Regions from separate parts of the Pseudomonas sp. TWP3-1 genome, predicted to be linked through region 1. Evidence: riboswitches for the same ligand, from Rfam matches in the RefSeq annotation. Region 1 holds a riboswitch; each other region holds the start of a gene.

Region 1 (3,920 bases):
TTCCGGGTTGATCAGGTCGCACTTGTTAAGGATGACGAGGTCGGCGCTGGCCAGTTGGTCGGCGAACAATTCGTGCAGCGGCGATTCGTGATCGAGGTTCGGATCGAGTTTGCGCTGGGCATCGACCTGATCCGGAAACGCGGCGAAGGTGCCGGCAGCCACAGCCGGGCTGTCGACCACGGTAATCACCGCATCCACCGTGCAGGCGCTGCGGATTTCCGGCCACTGGAAGGCTTGTACCAGTGGTTTGGGCAGGGCCAGGCCCGAGGTTTCAATGAGGATGTGGTCGAGGTCGCCGCGACGCGCAACCAGTTCGCGCATCACCGGGAAGAATTCTTCCTGAACCGTGCAGCACAGGCAGCCATTGGCCAGTTCATAGACGCGGCCGACCGCTTCTTCCTCGGAACAGCCGATGGTGCATTGCTTGAGGATTTCACCGTCGATGCCCAGCTCGCCAAACTCGTTGACGATCACCGCGATACGGCGGCCCTGCGCGTTGTCGAGCATGTGCCGCAGCAAGGTGGTTTTGCCCGATCCGAGGAAACCGGTAACGATGGTGACGGGGAGTTTGGCCAGTGTTTTCATCGGATGCCCTTTGGCAAGGTGGCGGGCATACGGGACGAGAACCGGCAGCGTGCGTGCGTGCCTGGAGAGTTCGCCACCGGATCACCCCGCCCGGTTTTAATTGAGAATCTGTGTCGAGGCAGGTCTCCTGGCTGACGGTGTTCAGGCACTGGGCCTGGCATTCGCTGCGCCTTCCCGCTGGCTCTGTCGGCAGAGTTGGCAGTGGCGTGGCAGCGAACAGCACCGTTCACAGTTGCGGGGGCAGCCGCGGCTTGGACCGCGTTCCCTTCTTAGCTTCGGCGTGGGCCGAAGAACCTCGAAGGGGCAAGGCTACGCATGGGTTGGTTGTGGGTCAATGGGCGTTGCTTTTTGGTCTTGTGAGCATATCCGTTGCTGCGGTGATGGCTTCTTAGGGTTCCGCCCTTACGGCGGGTCACCTTTTTCAAACGCCAAAAAGGTAACCCAAAAGGCTTCTCCCTGACGTACGGCACCTCGCTTAGGCTCAGTGTTCCCTCGCTACGGCGCCCATCAGGGGCATCGCCTCCGGTTTGCTGCGCTGCACCTCCTCTCGATGAATGCGGCTGCGCCGCACGGCGCTGCGCGCCTACCCCTGATGGACGCCTACGCTCGGCCTGCCGATGGGGCTGAGATCAAAATCAAAATCTAAAGCCAGATCAAAAGATCGCAGCCTTCGGCAGCTACAGGGGGTGTGGACATCCGCAAGAGATTGGTCGGCTGTCAGGCCGCCATCGCTGGCAAGCCAGCTCCCACAGTAGTGATTCTCGTACGCCGCATGCGGCGAAGCCGCCCCACTCAACGATGAGCGTTAGCTCGAGTAAAGCTTTTGATATCGAGCGCCCGTCGGCAGGCTGAGTGGAGGGATTGATCCGGGGGTGGGAGCGTAGCGACCGTTTGGCGCAGCCAAACACATCGAGAGGAGGTGCAGCGCAGCAAACCGGAGGCGATGCCCCCGGAACAATCCCGGAACGAAGGAACCCGAGCCACAGCGAGGGCCGAACGTCAGGGCAAAGCCTTTTGGGTTACCTTTTCGCTGGGCCGGCATCCCGGCGTTTGGAAAAGGTGACCCGCCGTAAGGGCGGACCCCTAATCCGCCATCACCAAAAAAACGGATCTGCCCCCATCCAATTGACTAAAATCCCCCCCTCATGCTCTCCTACACACCTTGTTACGGGTGCCCTTCACAGGGTGAAACGGGAAACCGGTGAATCATGTGCTTTACTCCAAAGCCATGTCAGTCCGGTGCTGCCCCCGCAACGGTAAGCGAGCGAAGCGTCAGATCCACTGTGCCATCGGCATGGGAAGGTGACGCTTGCAGGTCGGCCAACTGCCAACCCCTCGTGAGCCCGGAGACCGGCCCGCAACACACAGTGCGCATTTTGCGCCACTGAACATAACAACCCGCGGTGGGCGGGCGCTGTTTGAACCTCTGCGTGCCCGGCTCGCAGGGGTTTTCACGCGCTCTGTCACCCCGCTGACATTCCAGAGGGACGCGTCATGTCGATCATCAGCAGCAGCGGCAGCACTGACAAGAGTTTCGCCAGCACCAACACCTTGAGCCAACGCCTGACGGCCGCGATCTTCGCGTCGATCCTCGGTGCGTGCCTGGTCTACTTCGCCGGTTTTTCGCACATCGAAGCGGTGCACAACGCCGCGCACGATACCCGCCACAGCGCCGCGTTCCCGTGCCACTGAGACCTGACGACATGATCAAGCGTATTGCGCAAACCGCAGGTTTCACCGGTCTGCTGGCCGCCCTGCTCCTCACCCTGCTGCAAAGCTTCTGGGTTTCGCCGCTAATTTTGCAGGCCGAGACTTTCGAGAAGTCCGAAACTGTGACTGAGGTTCACGAACACGCCGCCGGCACCGCCGCGCACACCCACGATGGCGAAGCCTGGGAGCCGGCTGACGGCTGGCAGCGCGTGGTTTCGACCACTGGCGGCAATCTGGTGGTTGCAGTCGGTTTCGCGCTGATGCTCGCCGGTCTGTACACCCTGCGTGCGCCGACCAAAACTTCGCAGGGCTTGCTCTGGGGTCTGGCCGGTTACGCGACTTTCGTGCTGGCGCCGACCATGGGCCTGCCACCTGAATTGCCGGGCACTGCGGCGGCAGATCTGGCTTCGCGGCAGATGTGGTGGATCGGCACCGCGGCGTCCACCGCTGTCGGTCTATCGCTGATCGCGTTCAGCCGTCCCTGGTTGATGAAGGTTCTTGGCGTGGCGATCCTCGCAGTGCCACACGTGATCGGCGCGCCGCAACCGGAAGTGCATTCGATGCTCGCCCCGGAAGCACTGGAAGCACAGTTCAAAATCGCCTCGCAACTGACCAACGTCGCGTTCTGGCTGGCTCTGGGCCTGATCAGCGCCTGGTTGTTCCGGCGCAAGAGCCAAGGTCAATACCACGCATGACCGAAACTCGCGCAGCGCCGACCTTCGTGGTCGGCCTCGGCTGCCAGCGCGGCTGCCCGGCCAGTACGCTGCGCGCGTTGCTTGACCAGGCCTTGCAGGCCCATCGCATCGAACTCGACGCAGTCAAAGCCTTGGCCAGCATCGACCTGAAACGCGATGAACCTGGCCTTCAAGAACTGGCGGCACAACTGGCGCTGCCGCTGTTGTATTTCAGCAGCGAGGAACTTGCAAGTTATCAGCAACGCTTGAGTCACCATTCGCAAATCGCTTTTGAACGCACCGGCTGCTACGGCGTGGCGGAAAGTGCCGCTTTGGCGCTCGCCGAACAGCTAATCAGCGCCCCGGCAAAACTGCTGATTTCCCGGCAAAAATACGCGCAGGCAACACTGGCATTGGCTGGCGCAGCGTAAATTCCCGATAATCCATGCTTTCGATCATGAGCAATCTTCATCTGAAGACTGCTTGTGCAGCGTCTCTCCGCCCTATTCACAGGATTCAACGATGACCGTCTACTTCATCGGCGCTGGCCCCGGCGACCCGGAATTGATCACCGTCAAGGGCCAGCGGCTGATCCGCAATTGCCCGGTGATCATCTATGCCGGTTCGCTGGTGCCCGAAGCGGTGCTTGAAGGGCATCAGGCTGAAACGGTGGTCAACAGCGCGGAGCTGCATCTGGAGCAGATCATTGATCTGATCAAGATTGCGCATGCCAAGGGCCAGGACGTGGCGCGGGTCCATTCGGGTGATCCGAGTCTGTATGGCGCGATTGGTGAGCAGATTCGCTACTTGCGCGAGTTATCGATCCCGTTCGAGATCGTTCCCGGGGTGACAGCCACGGCGGCTTGCGCGGCGTTATTGGGCGCTGAGTTGACCTTGCCGGATGTTTCGCAGAGCGTGATTCTGACGCGCTATGCGGACAAGACTGCCATG
Region 2 (3,920 bases), on a different contig from region 1:
ACTTCACCGAAGTTGCCTGAGGCGAGTTCGGCGATGCTGGTGACCATGTTCCAGGTGGCGATTGCCTCGGGTTCGCTGGCCGGCGGGCTGGTGGTCGATCATGCCGGCGTGTCTGCAGTGCTGTGGCTGGCGGCGGCGATTGGCGCGCTCGGGCTGGTAGTGATGCTCAGCTTCGGCCTGAGCAAAGCGCCTATTGCCGAGACCCTGCAACGCTGATTTCAGCCCTTCAATATGTTGTCTTTGAAATAGTCGATCAACACTCGCAGCCTCGGTGCCGTCTGCTTCGACGCAGGCCAGAGCATCCACAGGTTGCCGGTGTGATCGGTGTAATCCCCCAGCACCACCTTCAGCCGGCCATCGGCCAACGGCTCGCGGATTGAAAAATCCGGCAGACACGCAATCCCCACCCCATCCAGTGCCAGGTACATCAGCGAGTCCGTCGTGGTGCTGGTCAATGCACGCGTCAGGTTTGGCTCGATGTGCGTATCACCGACGCGCAGCGGCCAGCGCTCGATCATCCCGGTCGCAGGAAACTTGTGCAGCAGGCACACGTGGCGACTCAGATCGTCCGGGTGCGCCGGCTCGCCATTGCGTTCGAGGTAGGCTGGGGACGCCACCAACTGCAATTGAAATCCGCCGAGCTTGCGCGCCATCAGCCGCGAGTCCTGCGGCGCGCCGGTACGGATCACTGCGTCGAAGCCTTCCTCGATCACATCGACCATGCGGTCGGACATGTCAAGGTCCAGCTCGATATCCGGGTAGGCGCGCATGAAACCGGCGAGCACCGGCATGATCAACACGTTCTGAATCGGCACGCTGATGCGCACCTTGCCACGCGGTGTAGCGGACAGTTCCAACAACTCCATTTGTGCGGCTTCGACTTCGCTGAGGATGCGTTTGCAACGGTCGAGAAACAGCTCGCCTTCGGTGGTCAGGGTCACGCTGCGGGTGCTGCGATGAAACAGCCGCACACCGAGGCGTTCTTCCATGCGCGCGACGCTTTTGCCCACCGCCGAAGCGGAGATCTCCAGCAAACGCCCGGCCTCGGTAAAGCTGCGGGTTTCGGCCACCTGAATGAAGGTGGTGATACCGCTGAGGCTGTCCATCATGGAAGGTGTGCTCGGTGCAGGGGGAGATCAGGCAGAGTAGATGTGCAAGGGCCATTTGCAAAGCGGAGGATTTTGGAGCGAGGGGATGCCAATCGCTAGCAGGCTAGTTCCCACAGTAGAACTGAGTACATCTCCAAGAGACTGCTCGTCTGTCAGGCCGCCATCGCTGGCAAGCCAGCTCCCACAGAATCTACAGCCACCCGAAAACCGCACTTCGCTTTCCACCACTCAACACAATGAGCGTTAGCTCGAGTACCGCTCTTGATCTCGAGCGCCCGTCGGCAGGCTGAGCGGAGGGATTGATCCGGGGGTGGGAGCGCAGCGACCGTTTGGCGCAGCCAAACACATCGAGAGGAGGTGCAGCGCAGCAAACCGGAGGCGATGCCCCCGGATCAATCCCGCAGCGAAGGAACCCGAGCCACAGCGAGGGCCGAACGTCAGGGTAAAGCCTTTTGGGTTACCTTTTCGCTGGGCCGGCATCCCGGCGTCTGGAAAAGGTGACCCGCCGTAAGGGCGGAATCCCAAGCAGCCATAACCGCAGCAACGGATATGCACCCACCGTTTCAGACATTTAACTCCCCCTCCATCGCCCGATCGACTACCATGCCGCCGCCGGTTTCCAAATGGGATTAATAGGGAATCCGTAGCGCCTCACGAGGCGTGAAACGGAACTGCCCCCGCAACTGTAGATGCCGAGCCTGCTCCTTTTCTGCCACTGGATTTATGTCCGGGAAGGCTTGGAGCGTGGCGACGACGCATCAGTCAGGAGACCTGCCGGCCATGCAATATCACTAACCGGCGGGGTGTCCGGGAAGGACATCGCTGCCGTGCGCAATTTCCTCTTCGACCGGCCCTACCCTGCTCCTGCGGCAGCGTTCGATGTGTTTCCAGTCCGTACCCCTGCTCCGTGTACGGTTCCAATGGAGATGCATCATGCTGCTGGCCCGCGTTACTGCGCTCATCACCGGACTTGGCGTCTGCGCCCTCGCCCACGCCGCCCCGACTCACTACCCGCTGACGCTGGAAAACTGCGGCAGCAGCCTGAATTTTCAGCATGCCCCGAGCGGCACCGTAACCGTCGGCCAGGCCGCTACCGAAATGCTTTACGCCTTGGATCTGGGCGACAAAGTGTTGGGCACTTCAGTCTGGTACAACGATGTGTTGGCCAAGTACCAAGCACAAGATCAGCGGATCGAACGGCTGGCCGACAACGAGCCGAGTTTCGAAGCGGTGATCGCCAAGCGCCCGCAACTGGTCGCGGTTGAACTGGAGTGGATGGTCGGCGCGCAAGGCGCTGTCGGCACCCGCGAGCAGTTTCACGAGCTGAAAATCCCAACCTACCTGATGCCCTCCGATTGTGAAGCGAAGAACAATCTGGTCGGCGCTGACGGCACACGTCTTGCCCCATTCCACATCGACAGCATTTATAAAAGCGTCAGCCAGTTCGCCGAGATTTTCGACGTGCAGGAGCGTGGCGAGAAGCTCAACGCCGACCTCAAGGCCAGCCTCGCCAAATCGATCGCCACGGCTAAACAGCACGAGCACCAACATGAGCAACAACAGGCCAGCGCATTGGTCTGGTTCTCCAGTGCGGAGCTGGAGGTCGATCCGTTCGTGGCCGGACACAAGGGTGTTCCCGAGTTCATGCTCGAGACGCTTGGCGTGCGCAACATCGTGCAGTCCGATGAAGAATGGCCAACTGTCGGTTGGGAAACCATCGCCAAGGCCAATCCGACCTTTCTGGTGATCGCACGTATGGACCGCCGGCGTTTCCCGGCAGATGACTATCAGAAAAAACTCGAGTTTCTACGCAACGATCCGGTCACGCGCAACATGGACGCAGTGAAAAACAACCGCATCATCATCCTTGATGCCATGGCCATGCAGGCCAGCCTGCGCATGTTCGATGGTCTGGAACAACTGGCCTCGGCCATCAACGGCTACGACCTGAGCAAATGACTGCGATCGTGTTGCGAATCCTGTTGGCGCTCGGCGTTTTGCTGATCGCCGTACTCGCCGGAGTGTCCATCGGCGAAACCGCTATCGCGCCGGGCGTGGTGTTGCAGACGCTGGCCAACAAGCTGTGGGCCGCGGGTTATGCGCTGGATCCGATTGATCAAGGCATCGTCTGGAATTATCGCCTGACCCGCGCACTGGTGGCTGCCGCGTGTGGCGCCGGACTCGCGACTTGCGGGGTGATCCTGCAATCGCTGCTGCGCAATCCGCTGGCCGATCCGTACCTGTTGGGAATCTCCGCTGGCGCCTCGACCGGCGCAGTGATGGTCACGCTGTTGGGCGTTGGCGCCGGTTTGATTTCATTGTCGGCGGGCGCGTTTGTCGGGGCCGTTGCGGCGTTCGGGCTGGTGATTCTGCTGGCGCGCGCCAGCGGCACCGCGAATGGCACCGGGCAGATTATTCTGGCCGGGATCGCTGGCTCACAACTGTTCAATGCGCTCACCGCGTTTCTGATCACCAAGTCGGCCAGCTCCGAACAGGCGCGCGGCATCATGTTCTGGCTGCTGGGCAACCTTAGCGGCGTGCGCTGGCCTTCGGTGTGGCTGGCGATGCCGGTGGCGGTGCTGGGCCTGGCGGTGTGTCTGTGGCATCGGCGGGCGCTGGATGCGTTTACCTTTGGTGCCGACTCGGCGGCTTCGCTGGGCATTCCGGTGCGCCGCGTGCAGTTTGTGCTGATCGGTTGCGCGGCGCTGGTGACCGCAGTGATGGTCTCGATTGTCGGCTCGATCGGTTTTGTCGGGCTGGTGATTCCGCATGCCGCGCGGCTGATGCTCGGCACCAGTCACGGTCGCTTGC
Region 3 (3,920 bases), on a different contig from region 1:
GCTGCGGTGCGACGATTCGACTTGCCAGCGATGGCGGCCTCAAGGTCTGGTGTAAACAGAGCAGCGACAGCCACAGGATTCGACGGAAAATAAAAGTGCACGTAAGACGCGGTCATCCGCCCCTGCCGATAAACCGCTTCCGCACCGCGTCCGCCGTTGGGGCTGTGGCCTCGGGCAATCGGTGTCAGTTCGGTGGTGGTCAGGGAATGGTGATAAGTGTGGCCGCGCAGTGCGCCCTCCGGCAGTTCGACGTCCTGCAACGCCAGCGCCGCCAGGCGTTTCTGCATCGTCGCATCGCCGCGCAACAGGCCGACCAGTTCGGCGCGGGTGCCTTCGACATCAGTCAACGAATCGAGCAGATAGAGCATGCCGCCGCACTCGGCGAGCAGCGGTTTGCCGGCAGCGTGATGTTGGCGGATCGCATCGAGCATCGAGGTGTTCTGTGCCAGCGCGACGTGGTGCAATTCCGGGTAACCGCCGGGCAGGTACAGGCTGTCGGCCTCGGGGATTTGCGTGTCGCGGATCGGCGAGAAGAAGCTCAATTCGGCGCCCATTGCGCGCAGCAGATCAAGGCTGGCGCCGTAAGTAAAGGCAAAGGCTTCATCGCGGGCGACGGCAATCCGCACACCTTTGAGCAACGGTTCAACGATCAGCTCGTCTGGCACGGCGAATTCCACGGCTGGTGGCAGCGCTACCTCGCAACTGCTGGCCAGTGCGGCGGCAGCGGCGTCGAGGCGCACGTCGAGGTCATTCAGTTCGCTGGCCTGCACCAGTCCGAGGTGACGGCTCGGCAGTTCGATGCCGGTCTCGCGCGACAATGCGCCGTACCAACGCAGCCCTTCCGTCAGGCTGCCTTCAAGCAATTGCGCATGCCGCAGCGTGCCGACGCGATTGGCCAGCACCCCGGCAAACGGCAAGTCCGGCTGATAACGCGCCAGGCCCAGCGCCAGTGCGCCGAAAGTCTGCGCCATGGCGGTGCCGTCGATCACGCCGAGCACCGGCACACCGAAGTGCCGCGCCAGATCGGCGCTCGACGGCGTGCCGTCAAACAGCCCCATCACACCTTCGATCAGAATCAGATCGGCTTCGGCGGCGGCTTCCCACAGCAAGCGGCGACTTTCCTGCTCGCCGACCATCCACATATCCAGTTGATAGACCGGCGCACCGCTGGCGCGCTCGAGGATCATCGGGTCGAGAAAGTCCGGGCCGCATTTGAACACGCGCACCTTGCGCCCCTGATTGCGATGCAAACGAGCGAGCGCAGCGGTGACGGTGGTCTTGCCCTGACCGGAGGCCGGCGCGGCGATCAGTACCGCCGGGCAGTGACGTGGTTGCTTCAAAGTTCGACGCCTTTCTGCGCTTTGATCCCGGACTGAAAGGCGTGCTTGAGCATGCCCATCTCGGTGACCGTGTCGCCCATCTCGATCATTTCCGGCTTGGCGCCGCGCCCGGTGACGACCACATGCTGCATCGGCGGACGCGCCTGCAAATCGCTGAGCACTTGATCGAGATCGAGGTACCCGTGCTTGAGCGCGATGTTCAGTTCATCGAGCACCACCAGACCGATCGACGGATCGCGCAGCAGTTCACGAGAGACTTCCCAAGCGGCTTCGGCAGCGGCGATATCGCGCTGGCGATCCTGGGTTTCCCAGGTAAAGCCCTCGCCCATCACATGGAAGCGCACTTGTTCAGGGAAGCGGCGGAAGAACAGTTCCTCACCGGTGCTGTTGCGGCCCTTGATGAACTGCACCACGCCGCACTGCATGCCGTGGCCCATGGCGCGCGCGAGCATGCCGAACGCCGAGCTGCTTTTGCCTTTGCCGTTGCCGGTCAGCACCAGCACCAGGCCACACTCGTCCGGCGAATTGGCGATGCGTTCATCGATCACGGCTTTTTTACGCTGCATGCGCGCCAGATGGCGTTCGTCGCGCTCGGGGGAATCGGTCATGGGGGAGCTCTCCGTTGAGGCTGGATAACGGCGGGCAGGCACAAGAATAGACGGCAAAAAGCCTGGCATCGCCCACCGTGATGCCGCTGGATGGATCAGGCCGGTCTCCGGGCTCATGAGCGGCGCATTCGCCGGACTGCGCGCCTTCCCGCTTGTTCAGCAGTGGCATCAGACGCAGTTTTTACTCATTTACCGTTGCGGGGGCAGCGCCGGGATCGTGATCGGTCTTCGCTTGAAGACAATCCTCACCGGCTTCCCTGTTTCACTCTGTCGACGTACGTCACAGAGCACCTGAAACAAGCGGCGAAGGTTAGAGGGTTGGGGGTGGAGCGTCAATTAAAGAGGGGCGCGCGCGCGTAATAACTGCCGCCGATCAAATATATGCCGCCATTGTTGTGCCACACTCTCAGCAGTGATATCAAAGAGCCATGCTTTTACCCAAAAAAGCGCCATCACAATAACAAGGGAGTGCACCATGCAAGGCATGATCATCAGCAACCCGCGACTGGAGTTCCTGCGCCCGGTGCTGGAACGCTGGTTTGACTGTATCGACCGCTACAACGCCGTGCGTGGCGACAACGACACGCCCTACTGGCATGACGAAAAAGCCAACCTCGGCCTGCTCTCGGCCGCCGCATGGATGGCCGAACTGGTGACATTGCGCGACACCGCCACGCGCAAGCAGAACGAGGAAGGCGAGCGCAATGCCCGCGCCGATCTGTTTCTCGCCGGGGCCGAGAACCGCGCATTCATTCAGGCGACTCAGCGCTGGCCGCGAGTCAACAGCCTGAACCTCACTCAAGCCCTGGCGGATATCACCAGCGAAGCCAAGCGCATCAGCTACGCCAGCGATCTGAAACTCGGCTGCCTGTTCGTCGCCCCGCAAAAAGCCCAGCACAGCGCCAGCCCGGAAGAATTGCAGGACATGGTCGACGACCTGCAAAAGGAAAACACCTGCGCCGTGGCCTGGTATTTCCCCTACGCCTACCGCAAATTGCACAGCGACGCCGGCAACTATCATCCGGGCATCGCCGTGCTGTTCAAAGAGGCGCGCGGCTGAGCAGTTGAACCATCGGGCTTGTACGCTTCTCTATGATTAACAATGCATTCATAGGGAAGATCAGCAATGCGCAAGCCCCAGCTCGTTTTTGTCATCGCGCTCGCCGGAGGGCTCGCCGCCTGTGGTGAATCCTCCAGCCTGCAAGTCATCGACGGCACCGGCCCGTCACCGAAACTGCCAGAACCGAACAAAACCCTGATCCCGACGGTGAACATTGCCCCGGCAGTCGGCTGGCCGGCGGGGGCGAAACCGACCGCCGCCGCTGGCACTCAGGTCGCAGCATTTGCGGAAAACCTAGACCACCCACGCTGGCTGTATGTGCTGCCCAATGGCGATGTGCTGGTCGCGGAAACCAACGCGCCGCCCAAACCTGATGACGGCAAAGGCATTCGTGGCTGGGTGATGGAAAAAGTCATGGGCCGTGCCGGTGCCGGTGTGCCGAGTCCGAATCGCATCACCCTGTTGCGCGACGCCGATCACGATGGCGTGGCCGAGACGCGCACGGTGTTTCTGCAAAACCTCAACTCGCCATTCGGCATGACGCTGGTCGGCAACGATCTGTATGTCGCCGACACTGATCGGCTGCTGCGCTTCCATTACGAAGCCGGCGCCACCGAGATCAAGACCCAGCCGATCAAAGTCGTGGATCTGCCCGGCGGCACGCTGAACCACCACTGGACCAAAAACGTGATCGCCAGCAAGGACGGCAGCAAGCTGTACGTGACCGTAGGCTCAAACAGCAACGTCGGCGAGAACGGTCTGGATAAAGAGGAAGGTCGCGCGGCGATCTGGGAAGTGGATCGCGCCACTGGCAATCACCGCATATTCGCTTCGGGTATCCGTAATCCCAACGGCTTGGCCTGGGAGCCGCAGAGCGGAGCTTTGTGGACGGCGGTCAATGAGCGTGACGAA

What was found. A riboswitch is a leader RNA that binds a small molecule or an ion and turns the genes downstream of it on or off. The one in region 1 is predicted to bind cobalamin.
Region 2: another riboswitch for cobalamin. It lies ahead of ACP7BN_RS02445 (ABC transporter substrate-binding protein); the one in region 1 lies ahead of ACP7BN_RS20525 (CbtB domain-containing protein).
Region 3: another riboswitch for cobalamin. It lies ahead of cobO (cob(I)yrinic acid a,c-diamide adenosyltransferase); the one in region 1 lies ahead of ACP7BN_RS20525 (CbtB domain-containing protein).

The regions. Positions count from the first base shown of each region.
Region 1 is NZ_JAFCUQ010000016.1:40,449-44,368, reverse strand. Features, by position in the region: gene cobW (cobalamin biosynthesis protein CobW) at 1-585, opposite strand, end outside; cobalamin riboswitch at 686-898, opposite strand; cobalamin riboswitch at 1,738-1,958, shown strand; gene ACP7BN_RS20525 (CbtB domain-containing protein) at 2,080-2,277, shown strand; gene ACP7BN_RS20520 (CbtA family protein) at 2,289-2,990, shown strand; gene ACP7BN_RS20515 (cobalamin biosynthesis protein) at 2,987-3,400, shown strand; gene cobM (precorrin-4 C(11)-methyltransferase) at 3,492-3,920, shown strand, end outside.
Region 2 is NZ_JAFCUQ010000001.1:517,102-521,021, forward strand. Features, by position in the region: gene ACP7BN_RS02435 (MFS transporter) at 1-216, shown strand, start outside; gene ACP7BN_RS02440 (LysR family transcriptional regulator) at 219-1,106, opposite strand; cobalamin riboswitch at 1,706-1,902, shown strand; gene ACP7BN_RS02445 (ABC transporter substrate-binding protein) at 2,043-3,068, shown strand; gene ACP7BN_RS02450 (FecCD family ABC transporter permease) at 3,077-3,920, shown strand, end outside.
Region 3 is NZ_JAFCUQ010000009.1:216,804-220,723, reverse strand. Features, by position in the region: gene ACP7BN_RS15065 (cobyrinate a,c-diamide synthase) at 1-1,340, opposite strand, end outside; gene cobO (cob(I)yrinic acid a,c-diamide adenosyltransferase) at 1,337-1,948, opposite strand; cobalamin riboswitch at 2,030-2,258, opposite strand; gene ACP7BN_RS15055 (hypothetical protein) at 2,424-3,008, shown strand; gene ACP7BN_RS15050 (PQQ-dependent sugar dehydrogenase) at 3,075-3,920, shown strand, end outside.